One region of the Citrobacter sp. Cm046 genome, then DNA from elsewhere that is predicted to be linked to it. Evidence: predicted binding sites of a transcription regulator. Region 1 holds the regulator's gene; each other region holds the start of a gene.
What was found. The regulator PurR, encoded in region 1, represses purine synthesis genes. The targets are predictions, from matches to a motif close to CANGCAAACGTTTGCNTG.
Positions count from the first base shown of each region.

Region 2: a site for PurR is predicted at 1,471-1,488, ahead of tusA (sulfurtransferase TusA). Genes of this name have one in related genera too.
Region 3: a site for PurR is predicted at 1,903-1,920, ahead of purT (formate-dependent phosphoribosylglycinamide formyltransferase). Genes of this name have one in related genera too.

Region 1 is NZ_JAOWGP010000037.1:10,295-13,572, reverse strand. It holds gene punC (purine nucleoside transporter PunC) at 1-341, opposite strand, end outside; gene punR (DNA-binding transcriptional activator PunR) at 454-1,377, shown strand; gene purR (HTH-type transcriptional repressor PurR) at 1,383-2,408, opposite strand; gene cydH (cytochrome bd-I accessory subunit CydH) at 2,706-2,795, shown strand; gene OGX98_RS08790 (MFS transporter) at 2,973-3,278, shown strand, end outside.
Region 2 is NZ_JAOWGP010000030.1:89,595-92,872, reverse strand. It holds gene OGX98_RS02130 (MFS transporter) at 1-80, shown strand, start outside; gene OGX98_RS02125 (DcrB family lipoprotein) at 84-641, opposite strand; gene OGX98_RS02120 (7-cyano-7-deazaguanine/7-aminomethyl-7-deazaguanine transporter) at 714-1,379, opposite strand; gene tusA (sulfurtransferase TusA) at 1,548-1,793, shown strand; gene zntA (Zn(II)/Cd(II)/Pb(II) translocating P-type ATPase ZntA) at 1,844-3,278, opposite strand, start outside.
Region 3 is NZ_JAOWGP010000044.1:81,574-84,851, reverse strand. It holds gene ptrB (oligopeptidase B) at 1-218, opposite strand, end outside; gene OGX98_RS18320 (tellurite resistance TerB family protein) at 305-964, opposite strand; gene yebF (protein YebF) at 1,056-1,412, opposite strand; gene yebG (DNA damage-inducible protein YebG) at 1,532-1,822, opposite strand; gene purT (formate-dependent phosphoribosylglycinamide formyltransferase) at 1,955-3,133, shown strand; gene kdgA (bifunctional 4-hydroxy-2-oxoglutarate aldolase/2-dehydro-3-deoxy-phosphogluconate aldolase) at 3,209-3,278, opposite strand, start outside.

The DNA of each region.
Region 1 (3,278 bases):
ATTACTGATGCGGCACAAACGCCGACGGCCTGGACGAAGCGCAGCACCAGCAAGCCGGTGGCGTTTTCAACCCATAGCATCCCCAGACTACCCAGGGCGAAGATGGATAATCCCAGCAATAAAATTGGCTTACGACCATAGCGGTCGGAGAGTGGCCCCCACAGAAGCTGCGCAACGGCAAAACCGGCTAAGAACAAACTAAGGCTGGCGCTGACGGCAGACGCAGGGGTTTGCAGATCGGACTGAATAGCAGCAAAGGCGGGCAAATACATATCCGTTGCCAGAAAGCCGAGCACGCTAAGACCGGCCAGCCAGACTAAAAACCCTTTTCCAGGTTGCATCATCATTTCTCTTTTTAAGCAGTAAAACAGTGTCGCAGAGTGTAGTGAGTGAAATTCTCGCTGTGAAACGCTAATATTTGTTTACTGATTTCAAAATTTTTGTAGGCAGACTATGTGGTCGGAATATTCACTTGAAGTCGTTGATGCGGTTGCGCGTAACGGCAGCTTTAGTTCGGCTGCGCAGGAGTTGCACCGTGTACCTTCGGCGGTAAGCTACACCGTTCGTCAACTGGAGGAGTGGCTTGCAGTTCCGCTTTTCGAGCGACGTCATCGGGATGTGGAACTAACACCCGCAGGGGCGTGGTTTTTAAAAGAAGGTCGGTCTGTTATCAAAAAAATGCAGATCACTCGCCAGCAATGTCAGCAAATCGCCAACGGCTGGCGAGGGCAGCTCGCGATTGCAGTCGATAATATTGTGCGACCGGAACGCACCCGGCAGATGATTGTGGATTTCTATCGTCACTTCGATGATGTGGAACTGCTGGTTTTTCAGGAAGTGTTTAACGGTGTCTGGGATGCGCTATCGGATGGTCGCGTCGAACTGGCGATCGGTGCAACGCAGGCGATTCCGGTGGGGGGACGTTACACGTTTCGTGATATGGGAATGCTGAGCTGGAGTTGCGTGGTGGCGAGCCATCACCCGTTGGCTTCGATTCCCGGGCCATTAAGCGATGACACGTTGCGCAACTGGCCGTCGTTGGTTCGTGAAGATACTTCGCGCACGCTACCGAAACGAATCACATGGCTGCTGGATAACCAAAAACGTGTCGTGGTACCGGACTGGGAATCCTCTGCTACCTGTTTATCGGCTGGGCTATGTGTGGGCATGGTGCCAACACATTTTGCTAAACCGTGGATCGATAGCGGTAAGTGGGTTGCTTTGCAGCTGGAAAACCCTTTTCCTGATGCCGCATGTTGTCTGACCTGGCAGCAAAATGATACGTCGCCAGCACTGCTCTGGTTGCTGGACTACCTGGGAGATAGCGAAACGCTGAATAAAGAGTGGCTACGGGAGCCGGAACAGGCTCCCGTATAACAGGTTTAACGACGGTAATCGCGGAATGGGCCGTCGGCAACGGAGCGACGCTCCACCAGTCGAGGGTGGACCTCAATAGATTGCGACTCTTCGCGCTTGTTTACGATACGGTCTAACAGCATATTGAAGGCAGTCTCACCTAACGAATCTTTCGGCTGGTGAATCGTGGTCAACGCTGGCGTGAAGAAGCGGGCGTTGCGCACGTTGTCATAACCGATCAACGACACATCCTGCGGTACACGCAAACCCATCTCGTCAGCGGCGCAAAGAGCACCCATCGCCATGATATCGCCACCGCAGAAGACGGCAGTCGGACGATGCGACTGGGAGAGGATTTGCTGCATGGCGCGATATCCGGATTCTGGTTCAAAATCGCCCTGTACGATCCAGTTTTCAGGTACTTTAATCAGCGCTTCTTCCATCGCTTTCATAAATCCTGCCAGGCGTCCGGCGCCGGTGTTGCGCTCCATAGGGCCTGGGATCACGCCAATCTCGCGGTGGCCGCGTTCTACCAGATATCGACCCGCCATATAACCGCCTTCGAAAGCGTTATCAATGACCGTGTCGGTAAAGTCGGCTTTCGCTTCGCCCCAGTCCATGACGACCATCGGAATATGGCGATACTCTTCGAGCATGGAAAGCAGTGATTCCGGATACTCAGAACACATTACCAGTAAGCCATCGACGCGCTTTTGCGCCATCATTGAGAGATATGCCTGCTGCTTTTCGAGGCTATTCCATGCGTTACCCAGAATCAGCGTGTAGCCTTTCTGGAAACAATTTTTCTCAACGGCTTCGATAATTTCCGCGAAATAGGCGGCTTCGCTGCTGGTCGCCAACAAGCCGATCGACTTGGTGTGATTCACCTTCAGGCTGCGCGCAACTGCGCTGGGAGAGTAGTGCAACTCTTTAATGGCTGCCCAGACTGCATTACGCGTTTCTTCCGCGACAAAGCGCGTCTTGTTAATTACATGTGATACGGTTGTAGTGGAAACGTTTGCTCGCTTCGCTACATCTTTAATTGTTGCCATTACATCTCACTCCAGACCATATCCTAAGCTCCTGAGAATACTCCAGGTAAACGTTTGCCTTTACACACCCTTAACGCAACGTCAGAGTTGCGGCACGCCGGGAAAACGACACGGAACGTCAGGAAGGGGTCAATGGCCGGTACGCTAATCAAGTAAGCGTGGAATTTTGTCTGATCTTAACGAAAAGGGGAAGAGTTAAAAGCATTTATCAATATAAATCGTGAGAGATTTTTGCGTTCAAGTATGCAAAAATGCGCAATATCACTTTTTGTGTGGGAATAAAAAGGAGAAAACTTGATGAGCACCGATCTGAAATTTTCGTTAGTCACCACCATTATTGTTCTGGGCCTGATTGTAGCAAGTGGTTTGACCGCAGCACTGCATTGATTTACTCCGAGGGAGAGCAATCTCCCTCATCCCTTCAGCACGTTTTTCCCGTTCTATTATTTGCGAATTTGCAAAAGTCTTTTGCAAATTTGTTAACTTTATTATTTTTGCGATCAATGTCATGCTTTTGGCTCTTATTACGTGTCGTGCCACGGCTCGACGTTATGGAGTCGAAGTATGAAAATAAATTATCCGTTACTGGCACTGGCGATTGGTGCGTTCGGTATTGGCACGACCGAATTTTCTCCTATGGGATTATTACCCGTCATTGCCCGGGGTGTGGATGTCTCGATTCCTGCTGCCGGAATGTTAATCAGCGCATATGCGGTTGGCGTGATGGTGGGTGCTCCGTTGATGACATTGTTGCTTTCTCATCGTGCGCGCCGTAATGCGCTTATTTTTCTGATGGCGATATTTACACTGGGTAATGTGCTTTCGGCAATTGCACCGGATTACACCACTCTCATGCTTTCACGTATTTTG
Region 2 (3,278 bases), on a different contig from region 1:
TTGCGGTGGCGTTCCTGCTGACCTGGAGGCTAAAAAAACGGCCCCCGATTGCATCATCGGAGGCCGCATCATCATCTTAACGATTACTGGATAACCAGGGTGTTAATGATATTTTCTGCGGTAGTCTGCGCTTTCTGCTGATCGTCAGCAGGCAACGTGATTTGCAGAGTCAGCAGCTGGTTGTTGACTTTCCCCAGTACCACGGAAGAGTAAGCAGTCTGGCCTTTCGCGGAGATGATGCTGTCTAACTGCTGAAGAGTGTGACCTTTCAGTTCAATCGACTTGTTAGTGACCACCTGTAACTGCGGGTCACGGCTGCGCTGCTGATCTTCCAGACGTTTTGCCAGAACAGCCAGGTCTTCGCTGGTATCGTCGCCGACAATCACAATCACTGCTTTTTGGCCGGTAGCATCAGAGTACACGTGCATGTTGTTGGCCTGAGTACCCAGCTTGCCGCTCTGATCGGTCATGTCTGCTGGCAGGGAAAAACTGAGTTTGCCATCCAGCAGGCTAACCGGTTGTCCGGTAGCGCTACTTTCTGCGGCAGCACCCTCTGCTGGCGCTTTTGAATCGCTATTATCACAGGCCGCAAGCCCCATAACCAGCAGGCCAATACCGACATATTTAACCAGATTGCGCATTGACTTCTTCCTTTCGATAAACGGCCATAACGGCTCATTCGTCCATCTTATCACAACTCGGAAAATGAACCTTTAACTCGTCTGCAATGCCGATATTTCGGATTTATCTGCCAGCCTTTTCAGTAACATATTCAACAGCACGCCGTACATCGGCAGGAAGAAAATAATACTGATCAGCACCTTGAAGCAGTAATCAACAAGCGCGATTTCCATCCAGTGCTCTGCCATAAAGGCATCCGGGCTACGCCAAAAGGCGATAAAGAAGAAGGCCAGCGTATCGCTGATATTGCCAAACAACGTTGAAGCCGTGGGTGCCAGCCACCAGCGACGGTTCTGACGCAGACGGTTGAAGACATGCACGTCCAGAATTTGTCCCAGTGCGTAGGCCATAAAGCTGGCGGCGGCGATACGGGCAACAAACAGGTTAAAGTGCAGCAGCGCGCCGAATCCCTGCCAGGATCCCATATAAAACAGTGCTGAAATAACATATGAGATCAGCAGCGCGGGGACCATCACTGCAAAGATGATGCGTCGTGCCAGCGGCGCGCCAAAAATACGTACGGTCAGGTCGGTTGCGAGGAAAATAAACGGAAAGCTAAAAGCACCCCATGTGGTATGAAAACCAAAGATGGAGATCGGAAGCTGCACCAGATAGTTGCTGGAGGTGATCACCAGCAGATGAAATAGCGATAGCCAGAACAACGCTTTTACGCGCTGAGTTTGTGTAAACGGAGTCATATTGTGACCTTTTTGTTGGATGGGGTGAGGGAACCCAATAAAAAACCGTCGCATGATACTGCTTTAAGAGCACATTGCAATGGTTGTTTTTCACGCAATCGTTAACCTGATTGGCTTACTGACCAACAGAGCGTAAAATAACGCCGTTTTTTATTGAACGAGATAATGATGAGCGATTTGTTTACCTCTCCCGACCATACCCTTGATGCACAGGGACTGCGCTGCCCGGAACCGGTAATGATGGTGCGTAAAACCGTACGCGGCATGCAGGCCGGAGAAACGCTGCTGATTGTCGCGGACGATCCGGCGACAACCCGCGATATTCCCGGCTTCTGCACGTTTATGGAGCATGAGTTGGTGGCAAAAGAGACCGACTCTCTGCCGTACCGTTATTTAGTGCGTAAGGGTCAGTAATCGCTGCCGGATGCCGACGCTAAAGCGTCCCATCCGGCCGACAAAACGCGTTATCCTTTACGTAACAGTCGCAACGCGTTGGCAGTCACAAGAACCGTCGCCCCCGTATCTGCCAGCACCGCCAGCCACAATCCGGTGATCCCGAGCAGTGTGGTAATCAGAAAAATTCCCTTCAGTCCCAGCGCAATCGCAATATTCTGACGAATATTGGCGTGAGTGGCGCGCGCCAGTTGAATCATTTGTACCAGACCACGCAAACGGTTATGGGTCAGGGCGGCGTCTGCGGTTTCCAGCGCGACGTCGGTCCCGCTTCCCATTGCAATGCCGATAGTGGCGGCTTTCATTGCCGGAGCGTCGTTAATTCCGTCACCGACCATTGCTAGAGGCGACTGCTGGTTCAGGCTGGTTACCACCCGAACTTTGTCTTCCGGCAGTAGCCCGGCTTTGAACTCCAGACCCAGTTCACTGGCAATCGCTGCTGCCGCTCGTGGATTATCGCCGGTGAGGATCACACCTTTCACACCTAACTGATGAAGCTCGCTGATGGCGGTACGGGCGTCGTCACGCAACGTATCCTGCAAGGCAATTACACCCAACACGGCATCGTTGCGCAGCACCAGCACTACCGTTTGTCCTGCGCTTTCCAGTTCACTTATCTGCCCGGTAAAGGCTTCGGCAGGTTGTTTACCTGCGGCGCAAATCAGCACGCGTTCGCCATTAACCTGCGCTTCAATGCCTGAACCAACCAGCGCACGCTGTGCTTTGGCCCCTGGGATGGTCAATTCACGGGTTTGTGCTTCGCGAACAATCGCCTGTGCCAGTGGATGCGTGGCGCCTTGTTCTACCGCCGCCGCTAGTGCCAGGAGTTCGGACTCGCTGATATTGCTCGCTGGATGAATGGCTGTTACGCGGGGTTTACCTACAGTCAGCGTTCCGGTTTTATCAAACGCCACCTGAGTGACTCTGCCCAGTTGTTCCAGCGCCGCACCGCCTTTAATGAGCGCCCCACGACGTGCCGCTGCTGCCAGCCCGGAGGTTATCGCTGCAGGCGTAGAGATAACCAATGCGCATGGACAACCAATCAACAACAGCGTCAGCCCTTTATAAATCCACTCCTGCCAGGATGCAGCAAACAGCAGCGGCGGCACGAGGGTGACCAGCAGGGCAACCGCCATAATAGCTGGGGTGTAAATCCGGCTGAAGCGGTCAATAAAACGCTCAATGGGCGCGCGACGCTCGTCGGCTTCTTCAATCAGTTTCAGAATGCGGTCAATGGCGCTGGCACCGGGTTCAGAGAGAACTTCAAGTGTGACCAGACGGTCGACGCTGGTTGCGCCCGCCGGGACTTTTTCGCCGGTTGCGCGTTCAACCGGGATAGATTCGCCGGTGAGTGCGCTTTCATCAAAACTGGCAAAATCGGAGACCAGTTTGCCATCGGCAGGTAAACGTCCACCCGCGGCAACTTCGATAATGTCGCCAGGCTGG
Region 3 (3,278 bases), on a different contig from region 1:
TCCTGAGGGGGAATACGGTCGATAATTTCTTTCAGCACACGATCCTGCAATGCCTGCTGGGAAGCCATAACCTGGCGGCCATATGCATTTTCTTGTTGCAGATAGTCCAGCACTTCTGGCTGCGAGCGGGTGTCATCTCGCAACCAGTAATAATTATCAACACGAGTATCGCCATGCTGCGTCATGGCATGTGGAATACGAGGAGCTTTTGGTAGCATGTCATTGTTCTTCTGCTTAAACATCCTATAAGGGTGGCAAAAGTCAGCAATGATGCAAGCGAAACGTGCTCCTCAAGCGTAACTATTTAACCCGGCAACGCCTGTTTTTGCTGTTTGAGATCCTGCTCGATACCCTCACGAACATCCTGTGGGATCTTCAGTGCATCACCCAGCGCATTCAGATAACTGCGCTCCATAAAGTGGTCGATATCAATAGCTGCACAGCTCAGGAAGTAAATTTCCAGCGCCTCTTCTTCGTTGCGGATCCCTTGAGCGAGGCGTTGAGGATCAAGCGGTTGTTCAATGGCCCGCTCAATCAGAACACGCCCTTGCTCTTCCACTCCCGCGTCACGCAGCTGTTGTTCGATAGCGGCTCGCTCTTTAGCATCAATATGACCATCGCTTTTAGCCGCAAATACCAGCGCCAGGATCAGACGTTCAGTACGTTCATCCAGCGGTGTACTCTGCGTGCCAAACTGAGGTTCATCCTGGTGCGCTGCGCGGACTTTATCTTTGTATTTATTCCATAAAACGCTACCGGCGATCGCACCGCCACCAACCAACAGTGCGCTGGTACCGTATTTAGTGAGTAATTTGCGTGAGGATTTGTTGGCGACCAGTAATCCTGCCAGACCACCTAATGCACCGGGAACCAGCAGTTTGCTCAGTCCTTGTTCACCGGAAGATGAACCGGATGATCCTTTTTGCCCAAGAAGAGATTGAAGTTGATTCAGCCAGTTAGCCATTTTGCCCCTCAAGTACAGACGAATAATCATCAAAGCGTACCCGAGGGGATGTCAGGAAGTGTTCAGGTCATCAAAAGATGTGCAAATTCAGCTACTGACGTTGCAGGTACTCCGCCGTGCCAGCTTTACAATCAAGCTTAACCTGATATTGAATATCGCTGCTTTTCCCACGAACGGTAAGAGGTACCGTCCATTGTCCGTCTTTACCAACAATATCCTGCGGGTTCACCCAGGCAACAGGATCAAGTTGCCCGAGCCTTTTTTGATCGTCGGCCCAACGTACAATACGGTTTTGCAGGTAGTCGCGTTTCACACTTGCCGCGATACCGTCAGCTTTCAAACCTTCACAGTTTGGAAAATTGACTGATTTACTCTCCGTATTAGCCGCAAAAACTGACACGCTGGCAGATAACAGCAGCAGGCTCAACAACGCTCTTGTTTTATTCATTCTTTTCTCCTTTATCCCCTTCGTCTTTCAGTCGCTATTAATGCAACGTGAAATCAGTTGGGTACAGCACAATGATTCAGGGAAAAGCATGGTACAAAACCTCAGGAGCGCAAGTCGGATCAGGCAGCCTGTGTATCATCCTCAGCAGAAGCATCGTTATCGACCACCTGTGGGGATGGCAGTTTGCCGTTTTTCAGGATCGCGCTCAGCACATCTTTTTGCTCAGCCAACCACAGGGAAAGCGCTTCACGCTGCTCATCTTCCAGCGCGACCGGTGACTGCTCCAGCCACGTATCGAGCAGATCTGCTGTATCAAGCATTTTGTCATAGGCATCGGCTTCCTTTTTGCTGGTAAACGACATTTTTTCCTCACCTTCCCGAATGACTACGTATTTAACTTCAACCGCCATTTTTGCAGCCTCATAAATTACCTGTATTTATGTACAGTATATTCTTTTTCACCCTTGAAATCAACCTGGTAATAAAGACAGACGCAAACGTTTTCGTATATACTGCGCCCAGATAAAACAGGGGATTAATTTATGACGTTATTAGGCACAGCGCTGCGTCCGGCAGCAACGCGAGTGATGTTATTAGGATCAGGTGAACTGGGTAAAGAAGTCGCGATTGAATGCCAACGCCTGGGTGTAGAAGTCATTGCCGTGGATCGTTACCCTGACGCACCAGCTATGCACGTTGCCCATCGCTCATACGTAATCAATATGCTGGATGGTGACGCTTTGCGTCAGGTTGTCGCGCACGAAAAACCACACTATATCGTTCCTGAGATTGAAGCCATTGCCACGAGTACGCTGGTAGCGCTGGAGCAGGAAGGTCTGAACGTCGTGCCTTGCGCGCGCGCGACCCAACTGACCATGAATCGTGAAGGTATCCGTCGCCTCGCCGCGGAAGAACTGTCCTTACCGACCTCATCTTTCCGCTTTGCTGACAGCGAAACTCGCTTTCGCGAAGCCGTGGCCGAAATTGGATTCCCCTGCATCGTGAAGCCGGTGATGAGTTCCTCCGGAAAAGGACAAAGTTTTATCCGTTCAGCCGATCAGCTTGCCAGAGCCTGGGATTATGCCCAGCAGGGTGGCCGAGCGGGCGCAGGACGCGTTATCGTGGAAGGTGTGGTTAATTTCGACTTTGAAATCACCCTGTTGACCGTAAGCGCCGTCGATGGTGTGCACTTTTGTGCGCCGGTAGGCCATCGTCAAGAAGATGGCGACTATCGTGAATCCTGGCAGCCCCAGAAAATGAGCGAACTGGCGCTGGAACGTGCACAGGAAATCGCTCGCAAAGTGGTACTGGCGTTGGGCGGTTACGGATTGTTTGGCGTAGAGCTGTTTGTGTGCGGTGACGAGGTGATTTTCAGCGAGGTATCCCCTCGCCCACATGATACGGGTATGGTGACATTGATTTCACAGGATCTATCCGAGTTTGCCCTGCACGTTCGCGCATTCCTCGGGCTTCCGGTTGGCGCAATCCGCCAGTATGGGCCATCTGCATCAGCCGTTATCCTGCCACAACTTACCAGTCAGAATGTCACATTTGATAACATTGACAGTGCCGTTGGTGCAGGGTTGCAACTCCGTCTGTTCGGTAAACCTGAAATCGACGGAACCCGTCGCTTAGGCGTCGTACTGGCGACGGCAGACAACGTTGACGAGGCGGTTGAACGCGCGAAAAACGCCGCGGCGCAGGTGAATGTAGCAGGATAAAAAAAACGGGCCCGATGGCCCATTTTAAAGTATTCGCCGGCCGGGTCAGTGCAGCACTGCCCGGCACAACAGATCTTACTGCTTCGCGCCTTCTACGGCTTCGCGAGCCAGTTTAGTGATGCGATCGTAATCACCCGCTTCCAGC